3 regions of the Mycolicibacterium sp. YH-1 genome follow, and region 1 is predicted to be linked to each of the others. Evidence: predicted binding sites of a transcription regulator. Region 1 holds the regulator's gene; each other region holds the start of a gene.

Region 1 (4,286 bases):
CGCCGCGGGTGGGCCGCTTGGCCCACTCGGCGCTCCCGACGGACCGCCGCAACCGGTTGGCGACGGCAACCTGGTGCAGGCGTTCAGCGGCGGCAAGATCTTCTACAGCCCCGCCCACGGCGCCGATGTGATCACTGGCCAGCTGCTGGAGAAGTACGAGAGCGTGGGCGGGCCGACGGGTGACCTCGGCTTCCCGATCGCCTCCGAGGCCGATGGTGGTCTCGCCCCCGCCAGCCGGATCGCGAAGTTCGCCGCCCCCGACGAACCGGTGATCTTCTGGACGCCGGACTTCGGCGCGGTGATCGTGCGCGGCGCGATGAACGCGGCCTGGGCCAAACTCGGCGGCGCGACCGGCGATCTCGGTGCGCCGACCGCCGATCAGGCCGAGAACGGCGATGTGATCACCCAGAAGTTCGCCAACGGGGCGATCACGTTCGACCGTGCGAGCAACGAGTTCTCCACCGAGCCGCCGAATCTGGCCAACGCGCTCGCGGGTCTCGCGGTGCCCGGTCAGGACGCCCCGAGGGCACCCCAGGCCACCGGGCCGGTAGGCGATGACGGCGGGAAGCCGTGGTATCAGAAGTGGTGGTGGGCGCTCGCCCTCATACCCGTTCTCGTACTGGTGGGTGCCGTGGTCGTCGCGGTGATCTTGAACCGGCGGCGCGGTGAGGACCGCGCACCGATGGACCGCTTCGACGAGTACGACGACTATGACGACGACGATCGTGACGTTCATGATCACGATGACGACGACGAGGGCAGTGACTTCGCGTCCGGCCCGATGCCGTCGGCGGGCCCGACACCGGCCAGCCAGCAGCAGCCCTATGTTCCGTTGAGCGCGTGGGCGATGCCGAAGGACGACGAGGGCGGTGACGCCGCGACGCCTGCCGCGTCCGTGCCGCCGGAGGTTCCCGCCGCACGTTCGTTGGACGGTGGATTCTCCCTCGATCAGGACGCGATCGACACGAAGCCCAACCTCATTGTGAGCGTCGTCGAGGAGCGCGACTCCACCGACGAGGCGGCCATGGAGGACTCGGAGGCGTCGGAGGTCTGGGCGGACACCGAGGCCGTCGACGATGACGTCGAGGCCGCGGACGCCGCTGAGGCCGTCGATCCCGCAGCGGTGGATCATCCAGACGAGGCTCGCCCAGAGGAGGTCGAGGCCGTTAGCGGCCCGCCTAGCGGTCGCCACGCGGCCATACAGCTCGATGAGCCCGCGCCGGCTCAGACGTCGTTGCGGCTGGCCTCCGATGAGGGTGATGGTGCCCCTGCCGGATATCCGATCAAGGCCGACACCAAGACGGGTCTGTACTGGCTACCCGGTTCGGAGCAGTACGACCGAGTGAAGGCCGAGGTCTGGTTCGCCAGTGAGGAATTCGCTCTGACGAACGGCTTCGTCAGAGGCTGACGCGGCCGGCCGCCGTCACACCTTGCGGAGAACGGTGACGACCTTGCCCAGGATGGCCGCGTCGTTACCGGGGATCGGGTCGAACACCGGGTTGTGCGGCATCAGCCAGACCTGTCCCCGGGTGCGCTTGAACGTCTTGACCGTCGCCTCGCCGTCGATCATGGCGGCCACGATGTCGCCGTTGTCGGCCACATTCTGCTGACGCACGACCACCCAGTCGCCGTCGCAGATCGCGGCGTCGATCATCGACTCGCCGACGACCTTGAGAAGGAACAGCGATCCCTCGCCGACGAGTTCGCGCGGCAGCGGGAAGACGTCCTCCACCGCCTCTTCGGCGAGGATCGGACCACCCGCGGCGATCCGGCCGAGGACGGGTACGAAGGTGGGCTCGGGCAGCGTGTCCGACCCGGCGACGTCGGTGGTCACGATCGGAGTCACCATGTCGTCGGAACCGCGCACGTCCACCGCGCGGGGCCGGTTGGCGTCGCGCCGCAGGAAGCCCTTGCGCTCCAACGTGCGCAGTTGGTGTGCGACCGATGACGTCGAGGTCAGGCCGACGGCATCACCGATCTCTCGGATGCTCGGTGGATATCCCCTTGTGGTGACCGAATTGCGGATGACCTCGAGGATGGTGCGCTGACGTTCGGTCAGCGCGGCGTCACGGCGCACAGGTGTGTCGTCGCTTCCGTCTCGTGTGTCGCTGCTGTCACTCATGGTGGCGAATCTAGTCCTGTCAATCCCGATAATCAAACATGTGTTCGACGCGTGTCGGGAGCGGCGCGTGACGGCCGGAACTTGTCGGTGGGCGCCGATATCGTTTGCAACAGTTCGATCACATGTTCTATTCATCGAACACCTGAGCGATTATATTTCGAACACACAAGCGAACACACGCTCCGGCGCTTCACCGAAAGGCTCGAAGATGACCATCATCACCAGGGAGAACCCGACCGATCTCATCGCTCGCCCGGTGCGGCGACGCCCCGACGCGTCGCGGGGTCCGCAACGCCGTCGGCCGGCCGCGGAGCCGCTGCGGTACCGCGGCACCGGCGTTCTGATGTCGCGGGCTTCGCACCGACGCAAGCCCATCACACCGGTCACGACAGTGCTGCTGGCGCTGATGGCAGCTGGCATCACGGTGTGGCTCGGACTCGTGGCCCAGTTCGGCGCCCCGCCCGAGGTGCCCCAGCCCGTGCCGGGCCAACTGGCCGTCGTCCAGGTGCAAATGGGGGAGTCGCTGCAGCAGCTTGCTCGTCGCGTGGCCCCCGATGCGCCCACCGGTGCGGTCGTTGATCAGATCCGTGAGCTCAACGAATTGGATTCCGCCGCGGTCGATGCCGGGCAGACGCTCATCGCCCCCGTGGGCTGACGTGCGCCGTGCGCCGTGAACCCTGCGTCCGTGCGACGGTACGCTCGTATGCGACCGGGTTGCCCGGACTGGCCATAGGCGGCGAAGGAGCGGTGATGCACTGTCCGTTCTGCCGTCACCCTGACTCCAGAGTGGTCGACTCCCGTGAGGCCGATGAGGGGCAGGCCATCCGCCGCCGCCGCTCGTGCCCGGAGTGCGGCAAGCGTTTCACCACCGTCGAGACCGCCGTGTTGGCGGTCGTCAAGCGCAGCGGGGTCACCGAACCGTTCAGTCGGGAGAAGGTGATCAAGGGCGTCCGCCGGGCCTGCCAGGGCCGACAGGTCGACGACGATGCGCTGAACCTCCTGGCTCAGCAGGTCGAGGACGCCGTCCGCGCCGCCGGATCACCCGAGGTTGCCAGTAACGAGGTCGGGCTGGCGATTCTGGGCCCACTACGAGACCTCGACGAGGTGGCCTATCTGCGGTTCGCCTCGGTGTACCGGTCGTTCTCCTCGGCCGATGACTTCGAACGCGAGATCGAGGCGCTGCGCGCGCACCGCAAGGTCGCCCCTTCCAGCTGACCGGGCGAGCGGGTCAGTCGATCTGCCTGGTGCCGTCGTCGACGACCCGGCCTGCGACCTTCACCCAGCCCTGTGCGTCCCACGACGTGCGAATGTGTGAACCCTTGCCCTGCGTGATAGAGAGATCGCGACTCAGGTAGTCCGTCATGCGCACGGCCGCCGAACCGGTGGCCTCGTCCTCGGGAATGCCGAAGTGGCTGGCGAACATCCGCGACCGGATGGCGCCGGCGGCCCGATCGCTCCACGACCACACGTAGTGCTCGACGTCCTCGGCGTAGTCATCTGGATCGGCGGCCAGTACCTCGTCGATCGATGACATTTCGTAGATAAGGAACTCCGGTGCCCACTCCGCGCGTGCGGTGATCGTGGTGAACTCACCGTCGGGCGCAGACTGGTGCTCGACCTGCACCACCCCGGCGGGCACCTGCAGCGTTTTGACCGGCGTCCCGCGGTTGCGCAGCCACCAACCCGCTCCCACGGTCGGATGCCCCGCGAACGGAAGCTCGGTCGTCGGGGTGAAGATGTGCGCTATGGCGGTGGTGGCTCCTGGTGCCGGCAGTCCGACGAAAATGGTTTCGCTGTAACCCAATTGCGCGGCTACGCGCTGGCGGTCGGAGGGGGGAACTTGGTCGGCGTCAACCACGCCAAGGGGATTGCCGTGATTGCCGTCGGAGTCGGTGAAGACGCGCAACACGGTCACGTCGATAGCCATCTGCCGATGCTACGTCGTCGGGCGGCCCAACTGGGCGGCTCTGCGACCTCAGGTGGCGCTGCGCTCGTCGGTGTCCATCGCGTCCAGCACCGCGGCCCGGGTGCCGGTGGGACCGGTCAAGTCGGCCTCGGTGACACCGGTGCGCAGCAGGTTCCGAAGTGCTTCCTGGTCGTGTGTCGCGGGGGCTGTCGAGTCGATGAACGTCTCCACGAGCGCAACGAAGCGGTCCGGATCGTC
Region 2 (4,286 bases), 230 kb from region 1:
CCACGACTCGATGTCCACCTCTTCCAGGGATTTGATCGAGGTCCCGGATGCGCATCCGGCGAGCACCAAGGCTCCCGCCACCAGCCCGACCGTGATCCGCATGGGTTGAGCCTATGGCCTCACAGCTCGAGAAGCACGGTCACCGGGCCGTCGTTGACCAGTTCCACCGCCATATCCGCGCCGAACACGCCCGTCTGCACGTGGGCGCCCAGTGCCCGCAATGCGTCGGAGAACGAGTCCACCAGCGGCTCGGCCACCGCCCCAGGAGCCGCGGCGTTCCAGGACGGTCGCCGTCCCTTCGCCGTATCGGCATACAGCGTGAACTGACTGATCACGAGAATCGGGGCGTCGAGGTCTGCGGCGCTTCGCTCATCGTCGAGAATTCTGAGCCGCCAGAGCTTTTCGGCCATCCGGACGGCGATGTCGATATCGTCGGTATGGGTGACGCCGACGAGTGCGAGCAGACCCTGGCCCAGTGGCGCGATCTCCCCTACCACCTCGCCGCCGACTGTCACCCGTGCTGAGCTGACCCGTTGAACCAGTACCCGCATGGTCGCAGATGGTGGCACACTCCGGGCATGGCTGCACCGGTCGAGCCCCGGATCCTCGCCGAGGTCGGTGGTCTCGCGGTGGCCGAACAGGGCCCGCATGTGGAATCGGTCCTGACCGCGGCAGTGTTCGGCTCCGCGCGCTAACACCGTGCGCTAGGGACCTTCGTCGTCCTGGTCGGATTCCCCGTCCTCGGGTGGGCGCAGCATGTGTTCGGGGTGGTGGAAGTCGTTGACGCGGGCTTGGCCGGTGTCCAGGTGTGGTGGTGGGATCCATTCGGTGCGGCCGTCTTTGCGTTTTCGGGTGATCCAGTCGGTGCGTTCGATGAGGTTGTTGTCGGGTCCGCAGGCCAGGGACAGCTCGTCGATGTCGGTCTGGCCGCCGTTCTTCCAGTCCGCGACGGCGTGGTGGGCTTGGCATCGGTAGCCCGAGGCCATGCAGCCGGGCCGGGTGCACCCGCGGTCCTTGGCGTAGAGCACGATCCGCTGCGCCCCGGAGGCGCACCGCTTCGTGCGCCCGAGGTAGAGGGCCGCGCCGGTGTGCTTATCGAACACCGCCAGGTAGTGGAATGCGTGGGCGGCCTGTGCGATCAGGTCAGCCATGGGGAGGCGGGTGCCGCCGGCGGTGATGGCGTGCCCGGCTCCGGATTCCAGGTCCTGCAGGGTGGTGGTGACGATGATGGTGGTCGGCAGTCCGTTGTGCTGGCCCAGTTGTCCCGAGCACAGCAGGTTGCGACCCATCGCCAGCAGGGCGTCGTGGCGGCGTTGGGCCGGGGTGCGGGAGTCCTTGTCCACGGCCTCGGTGTTGGGTTCGCCGTCGATGGTCGGGTTCTGATCGGCGGGGTTGCACATCCCGGGGGCGCCCCATTTGGCGACGATGGGTTCCAGGGTGGCGGCCAGCTCGGGGGTGATCCACCCGGTGAGCCGACGCAACCCGTCGACACCCTGGTTGCCGATGGTGATGCCGCGGCGGCGGTCGCGTTCAGCGTCGGTGAAGTCCCCGTCGGGGTGCAGCAGCGCCAGCAGCAGGTTGGTGGTCTGACGCAGTGCCTCGGGGGCCTGTTCAGCCGCGACGCGCACCACGTCGGCCTCGACCTGTTGGCGGGTCGGGGCGTCGACGTGTTCGGGGAGTTTGGTGAAGAACTCCCGGATCACCTTGATGTGCTCGGTGTTGATCTGTCCGTGTTCCTGGGCGGCGACGGTCTGCTCGAGCACTGGGGGTAGGGGTTGGCCGGTCAGGGTGCGCCGGGCCCCGAGGTCGGCGGCGGTGTGCAGGCGCCGGGCGGCCTCGGTGGCGCTGATCCGCAGCCGAAACGCCACCACCTTGCCCAGGGTGGTGTGGCCCAGCTCCAGCGGGTTGGCCTCGGCGGCCAACCGGTTGAGGATTCGATGCTCGATCACCGGTGCGCGGCGGGTGTCGTGCTCGAGCACATCGAGCAGATCCAACAGCTCTGGGTGGGTCAGCGTGTCGATGTCCAGGGCCGCCACCGCGTCCCGCGCGGCACGCAGCGCGTCCACAGCGGCGGTGACCGCACCCGAATCCATGCCTCGAACATACGTTCGGCCACTGACGGATTCTCCTGCTTTGTGACCAGTGAAACCAAAGGGGCAGAAGAGAATTCACCCATTTCGCGAGCGCGCGCAAAGTTGGCTAAACGCCCGGCGTGTCGCCCGCAAACACGCGCACTCGCGGGCAGAGGAGGCTCGGTGAGAAGAGAATCGCGCCTAGATCAAGCGGACCATTCCCAGCCGGGACAGCACGGCGCTGACGGCGGCGTCGGTCGCGACGTCCACCTGCTCACCGTTGGTGAGGTCCTTCACGCCCACGGTGCCGGCCTCGATGTCACGGTCCCCCGCCACCAGCGCGACCGATGCACCCGAACGGTCGGCGGCGCGCATCGCACCCTTGAGTCCGCGGTCACCGTAGGCGAGGTCGACCCGCACACCCGCCGCACGCAATTGTGCGGCCAGCTTGGCCAGTTCGAGCTTGGCGGCGGATCCGAGTGGTACCGCGAAAACGTCGACGCGCGCCGTCTCACCGACGACCTTGCCCTCGGCCTTCAGCGCCAGCACCGTGCGGTCGACGCCCAGCCCGAATCCGATGCCCGACAGATCCTGTCCGCCCAGCTGTTTCATCAGCCCGTCGTAGCGACCGCCGCCACCGATGCCCGACTGCGCGCCCAGCCCGTCGTGCACGAACTCGAATGTGGTCTTGGTGTAGTAGTCCAGCCCACGCACCATCCGCGGGTTGATGACGTATGCGACCCCGAGCGCGTCGAGATGCGCGAGCACGGTGTCGAAGTGCGCCTTGGCCACCTCTGACAGATGGTCGAGCATCAACGGCGCGTTCGCGGTCATCTCCCGCACGTGGGGACGCTTGTCGTCGAGCACCCGCAGCGGGTTGATCTCGGCCCGCCTGCGAGTGTCCTCGTCCAGATCGAGTGTGAACAGGAACTCCTGCAACAGTTCCCGGTACTGCGGCCGGCAGGTGTCATCGCCAAGGGAGGTGATCTCCAGCCGGAAACCGTCGAGCCCCAACGACCGAAATCCGCTGTCCGCGATGGCGATAACCTCGGCGTCCAGAGCCGGATCGTCAACGCCGATGGCCTCGACACCCACTTGCTGAAGTTGGCGGTACCGCCCGGCCTGCGGCCGTTCATAGCGGAAGAAGGGGCCCGAGTAGCAGAGCTTGGCCGGCAGCGCGCCACGGTCGACGCCGTGCTCGATAACCGCCCGCATCACCCCGGCCGTGCCCTCCGGCCGCAGAGTCACCGACCGGTCGCCACGGTCGGCGAAGGTGTACATCTCCTTGGAGACGACGTCGGTGGACTCGCCGACACCGCGTGCGAAAAGCGCCGTGTCCTCGAAAATCGGTAGCTCGATATAGCCGTAGCCCGCGAGTCGGGCGGCGTCGAGCAGACCGTCACGCACGGCCACGAACTGCGCGGACTCGGGCGGCAGGTAATCGGGTACGCCCTTGGGCGCCTGAAACTGTGTCATCTAGGACAAACCTTCGAGGAATGGGTTCAAACGGCGTTCGGCGCCGATGGTCGTCTTCGGGCCGTGTCCCGGTAGTACCACGGTGGCATCGTCGAGCACCAACAGTTTCTCGACGATCGAGGTGATGAGGTCGCGGCCGCTGCCGCCGTCGAGATCGGTGCGGCCGATGGACTCCTTGAACAGCGTGTCACCCGTGAACGTCAGGTCCACGGGCCCGTCGGTCACCCGGAAGCACACCGATCCCCTGGTGTGGCCCGGCGTGTGGTCGACGGTGACGGTCATCCCGCCGAGTTCGACCTTGTCGCCGTCGCGGTCGAGTTCGACCACCTGACGCGGCTCGCCGAAGAGCGAGCCGACGGCGAACTGCGCCAGCCGCGGACCAAATCCCTTGATCGGGTCGGTCAGCATGGCCCGATCCTCGGGATGAATGAAGGCCGGGCACCCGTAGGTATCCGCGACCTTCTGCGCCGACCAGATGTGGTCGATGTGTCCGTGCGTCAGCAGTACGGCCGCGGGGGTCAGCCGGTTGTCATCGAGAATCTTGCGCAACCGCGGCATCGCCCGCTGGCCGGGGTCGACGATGATCGCGTCCGCCCCCTGGCCGGGCGCCAGCACGTAGCAGTTGCACTGCAACCACCCCGCCGGGAAACCCGTGACAAACACATCCCCAGTTTCCCACCTCCTGTTTTTGCGAGTCGCGCCACCCGCACTCAGCATCTGCTGGCACACTCGGTGCCG
Region 3 (4,286 bases), 1.2 Mb from region 1:
AGGCTGTGCAGCCGGGTCGGGTGCAGCCACGGTCTTTTGCGTAGAGGACGATGCGTTGGGCGCCGGTGGCGCAGCGCCGGGTCCGCCCGAGGTAGAGGGCCGCTTCGGTGTGTTGATCGAACACCGCCAGGTAGTGAAAGGCGTGGGATGCCTGCGCGATGAGATCGCGCATGGGCAGGCGGGTGCCGCCGGCGGTGATGGCGTGCCCGGTCCCGGATTCCAGTTCCTGCAGGGTGGTGGTGACGATGATGGTGGTCGGTAACCCGTGGTGCTGACCCAGCTGTCCCGAGCACAGCAGGTTGCGACCCATCGCGAGTAGGGCGTCGTGGTTGCGTTGGTATTGGGTGCGGTCATCGCTGTCGATGGCGGCGTCGGTGGGTTCGCCGTCGATGGTGGGTGTGAGGTCGTTGGGGTTGCACATGCCGGGCTTGCCCCATTTGGCGAGGATCGGTTCGAGAGTGGCGCGCAGTTCGGGGGTGAGGTGTCCGCTGATGCGGCTCAGCCCGTCAGCGCCCTGGTTGCCGATCGAGACACCGCGGCGGCGGTCGCGTTGGGCGTCGGTGTAGTCCCCGTCGGGGTGTAGCAGCGCCAGCAGCAGCGCAGTGGCACTGCGCAGCCCCTCGGGGCTCTGTTTGGCGGCCACACGCACCAGATCGGTCTCGGCGTCGGTGCGGGTCTGGGTGTCGATGTGCTCGGGTAGGTCGGCGAAGAACTTGCGGATGATCGCGATGTGCTCGGTGTTGATCTGCCCGCGGGCCTGAGCGGCGGCGGTGCGCTCCAGCACCGGTGGCAGCGGTTGGCCGGTCAGGGTGCGCCGCGGGCCCAGGTCGGCTGCGCAGTCGATGCGCTTGCCGGCCTCGTTGGTGCTGATCCGCAACCGGAACGCCACCAGCTTTCGCAGTGTGGTGTCGCCGAGTTCGAGCGGGTTGGCCTCAGCAGCCAGCCGGTTGAGGACGCGATTCCCGGTGACGGGCAGTCTGCGGTTCACCCGTTCCAGGCGGTCCATGACATCGAGGAGTCTGGGGTGGCTCATCGTGTCGATGGTTGCCTGGTCCAGGTCGTCGAGGGCGGCGTCGAGCGCATCAAGGGCCGCGGCGACCGGTCCCTGGTAGTCATGCAATTCCGCCACCGACATACTTCGAACACTAGTTCGATACACCGACAGGAATCTCGGATTTGTGACTAGTGAAACCAAAGGGGCAGAAGAGAATTCACCAATTCGGCGAGCGTGCGGAAACTCGTATCTAGGCCCGGCGTGTCGCCCGCAGACACGCACGCTCGCGGGGGAGGGGGCTAGTCCTCGGAGTGTTGCAGGAGGCCCATGGCGAGCCAGATGGCCGTGCCGGTCGCCGATGCGGCGATGACGGCGGGGCCGAGCGACATCGTCACCAGGCCGACCAGGGCGAGCACTACCGCTCCGACTGCCAGCGCCACCAGCTTGTACATCGGCCATGCAACCCCGGCGATGTGCACCTGGGGCGGCAGCTGGATGGGCGCGGTCATGGGTTCTACGATAGCTCGCATCGAAGTTTTCGGTCAACCGAAACTCTGAATCTAGGTTGACCTGTTTCGCGGAGCCCTAGGCTTGTGGGATGCCACTGACCGGAGATTACGAACCAAGCACGTCGGATTGGGCCCGAGAGAACGCCGAGCAGTACATGGCGTCAGGCGGGACCGCGGGCACCGAGCTCAAGGGCAGGCCCGTCATCCTGCTGACCACCATCGGGGCCAAGTCGGGCAAGATCCGCAAGACCCCGCTGATGCGGGTGGAGCACGACGGGGAGTACGCCGTGGTCGCGTCGCTGGGCGGCGCGCCGAAGCACCCCGTCTGGTACCACAACATCGTCGCGCATCCCCGAGTGGAATTGCAGGACGGCACGGTGACCAAGGACTACGAGGCCCGCGAGGTGTTCGGCGACGAGAAGGCCGTCTGGTGGGAGCGCGCGGTCGCCGCCTGGCCCGACTACGCCGAGTATCAGAAGAAGACCGATCGGCAGATCCCGGTGTTCGTGTTGAGCCCGGTGAACTGATTTCCCGCCGCCAAATCAATCGGCTTCGCGCCACGTGGCACCATTGACCGGTGTCCACGCAACTGAGTCAGAGTTCCCGGATGTCGCCGCTGAGCGCGGCTGATATCGAGGCGGCGGCTCAGCGAATTTCCGGGGTGGTCTCGCCGACGCCGCTGCAGTTCAGCGATCGGCTGTCGCAGCTGACCGGCGCGCTGGTCTACCTCAAGCGTGAGGACCTGCAGGTCGTCCGGTCCTACAAGGTCCGGGGTGCGTACAACCTGCTCAGGCAGCTCACCGCCGAGGAGATCGCGGCGGGCGTGGTGTGCTCCTCGGCGGGTAACCACGCGCAGGGATTCGCGCTGGCGTGCCGTGAGATGGGCATCCACGGCCGGGTGTACGTGCCGGCCAAGACGCCGAAGCAGAAGCGCGACCGGATTCGCTATCACGGCGGCGAGTTCATTGAGCTGATCGTCGGCGGCAAGACCTACGACATGGCCGCTGAGGCGGCGCTCGAGGATGTGGCCCGCACCGGCGCCACCCTGGTACCGCCCTATGACGATCTGCGCACCATGGCGGGGCAGGGCACGATCGCTGTCGAACTGCTTGACCAACTCGACACCGAGCCCGATCTGGTGATCGTTCCGGTCGGCGGTGGCGGCTGTATCAGCGGCGTCACCAGCTATCTCACCGAGCGCACCACCCGGACCTCGGTACTCGGCGTGGAGCCGGCGGGTGCCGCGTCGATGTTGGCTGCCCTGTCGGCAGGCGAGCCGGTGGTCCTCGACGACGTAGATCAGTTCGTCGATGGTGCCGCGGTGAACAAGGCTGGGGCGCTTCCATTCTCGGTGCTCACACAGGCCGGGGATATGGTCACGATCACCGCGGTCGACGAGGGCGCGGTGTGCACGGCGATGCTTGATCTGTACCAGAACGAGGGCATCATCGCCGAGCCCGCGGGTGCCCTGTCGGTTGCCGGATTGCTCGAAGCCGACATTGCCCCTGGATCGACCGTGGTGTGCCTGATATCGGGCGGCAACAACGACGTTTCTCGCTACGGCGAGGTGCTGGAGCGCTCGCTGGTCCATCTCGGCCTCAAGCACTACTTCCTGGTCGATTTCCCGCAGGAGCCCGGGTCCCTGCGCCGTTTCCTCGACGGGGTGCTCGGACCCGACGACGACATCACGCTGTTCGAGTACGTCAAGCGAAACAACCGCGAGACGGGGGAGGCGCTGGTCGGCGTCGAGATGGCCAACGCCTCCGACCTCGACGGTCTGATGGCGCGCATGCGTGACTCCGAGTGCCATATCGAGCTGCTCGAGCCCGGCTCTCCGGCGTATCGCTATCTGACCTAGACCGCCGACGCACGCGCAGCGCCCTCGGGTTCGACGAGTACGAGCGACTCGTCGTTGGCGCGGAAGATCGGATGGATCGGCACGTCGAATCGCGCGGCGCCCCTGTCGAGCAGCGTCGCCCACCGCCGGTCGCGCCCGCTGATTCCTCCGGTGCCCGGCCGGGTCAGCAGTAGGGCGACGGTGACGTCTGGGCCGATCTCATCGAGCACTGCGCGCAGCATGCCGAAGAGATCGTCGACTATCCGGGGTGTCGGTCGGTCGGGCACCGGCATGTCGTGGAGCACCTTGAGCAGACGTCGGTCGGGCCCGACGAACACGAATCGCAGAAGTCTCTCCCCAAACCCGAGCTCACCCATGAGTGCGCGCCACCGCTGGCCGAGGTCGGCCGTGGAGTGGATCGGATCGGTCGCGGTCTCGAGCGGGGGTGGGTGGTACGGATTAGCCATACCGGCGAGCATGTCCCCTGACCGGCGTGCCGGGGAAACGATCCATCCACAGGGGGCTGCCTGTGGATGACTACTTGACGGTTCGCAGAATGGCGAACGAATGGCCCGGCAGGACAGTGGTTTCGCCGACAATCGGCTGATCCCAGGCCAGCAGCACCTCACCGGTGATGGGCACATCAGCAGGTGTGGCACCGAGATTGCAGGCAATCGCCAACGCGCCGCGATGCATCACGATCCAGTGCTGTCGCTCGTCGAAGTCGATCCGCAGGTGATCCAGCCACGGGTCGGCGAGGTCGGGTTCATTGCGTCGCAGCGCGATGAGGCCGCGGTACACCTCGAGCAGCTTGGCGTGCTCGCTGATGCCCACCTCGTCCCAGTTCACCTTCGACCGGGCGAAGGTGGCGGGGTCCTGAGGGTCGGGGACCTCGTCGGCGTCCCAGCCGTGCTGGGCGAACTCAGCCTTGCGTCCCTCGGCGGTG

The links. Region 1 encodes LexA, which represses DNA repair genes until DNA is damaged. Its sites were predicted from a motif close to CGAACANNTGTTCG; they were not measured.
Region 2: L0M16_RS18545 (HNH endonuclease signature motif containing protein) is a predicted target of LexA. The motif match lies at 2,098-2,111, and genes of this name have one in related genera.
Region 3: L0M16_RS14025 (HNH endonuclease signature motif containing protein) is a predicted target of LexA. The motif match lies at 1,140-1,153, and genes of this name have one in related genera.

The regions. Positions count from the first base shown of each region.
Region 1 covers NZ_CP092915.1:4,186,268-4,190,553, reverse strand. Annotated here, with positions in the region: gene L0M16_RS19650 (LGFP repeat-containing protein) at 1-1,408, shown strand, start outside; gene lexA (transcriptional repressor LexA) at 1,424-2,122, opposite strand; gene L0M16_RS19640 (LysM peptidoglycan-binding domain-containing protein) at 2,331-2,777, shown strand; gene nrdR (transcriptional regulator NrdR) at 2,873-3,337, shown strand; gene L0M16_RS19630 (PhzF family protein) at 3,351-4,049, opposite strand; gene L0M16_RS19625 (alpha/beta fold hydrolase) at 4,098-4,286, opposite strand, start outside.
Region 2 covers NZ_CP092915.1:3,959,000-3,963,285, forward strand. Annotated here, with positions in the region: gene L0M16_RS18535 (hypothetical protein) at 1-102, opposite strand, end outside; gene dtd (D-aminoacyl-tRNA deacylase) at 120-551, opposite strand; gene L0M16_RS18545 (HNH endonuclease signature motif containing protein) at 705-2,093, opposite strand; gene hisS (histidine--tRNA ligase) at 2,274-3,548, opposite strand; gene L0M16_RS18555 (MBL fold metallo-hydrolase) at 3,549-4,211, opposite strand.
Region 3 covers NZ_CP092915.1:3,009,185-3,013,470, forward strand. Annotated here, with positions in the region: gene L0M16_RS14025 (HNH endonuclease signature motif containing protein) at 1-1,135, opposite strand, end outside; gene L0M16_RS14030 (hypothetical protein) at 1,294-1,503, opposite strand; gene L0M16_RS14035 (nitroreductase family deazaflavin-dependent oxidoreductase) at 1,593-2,030, shown strand; gene ilvA (threonine ammonia-lyase IlvA) at 2,081-3,361, shown strand; gene L0M16_RS14045 (hypothetical protein) at 3,358-3,807, opposite strand; gene treZ (malto-oligosyltrehalose trehalohydrolase) at 3,878-4,286, opposite strand, start outside.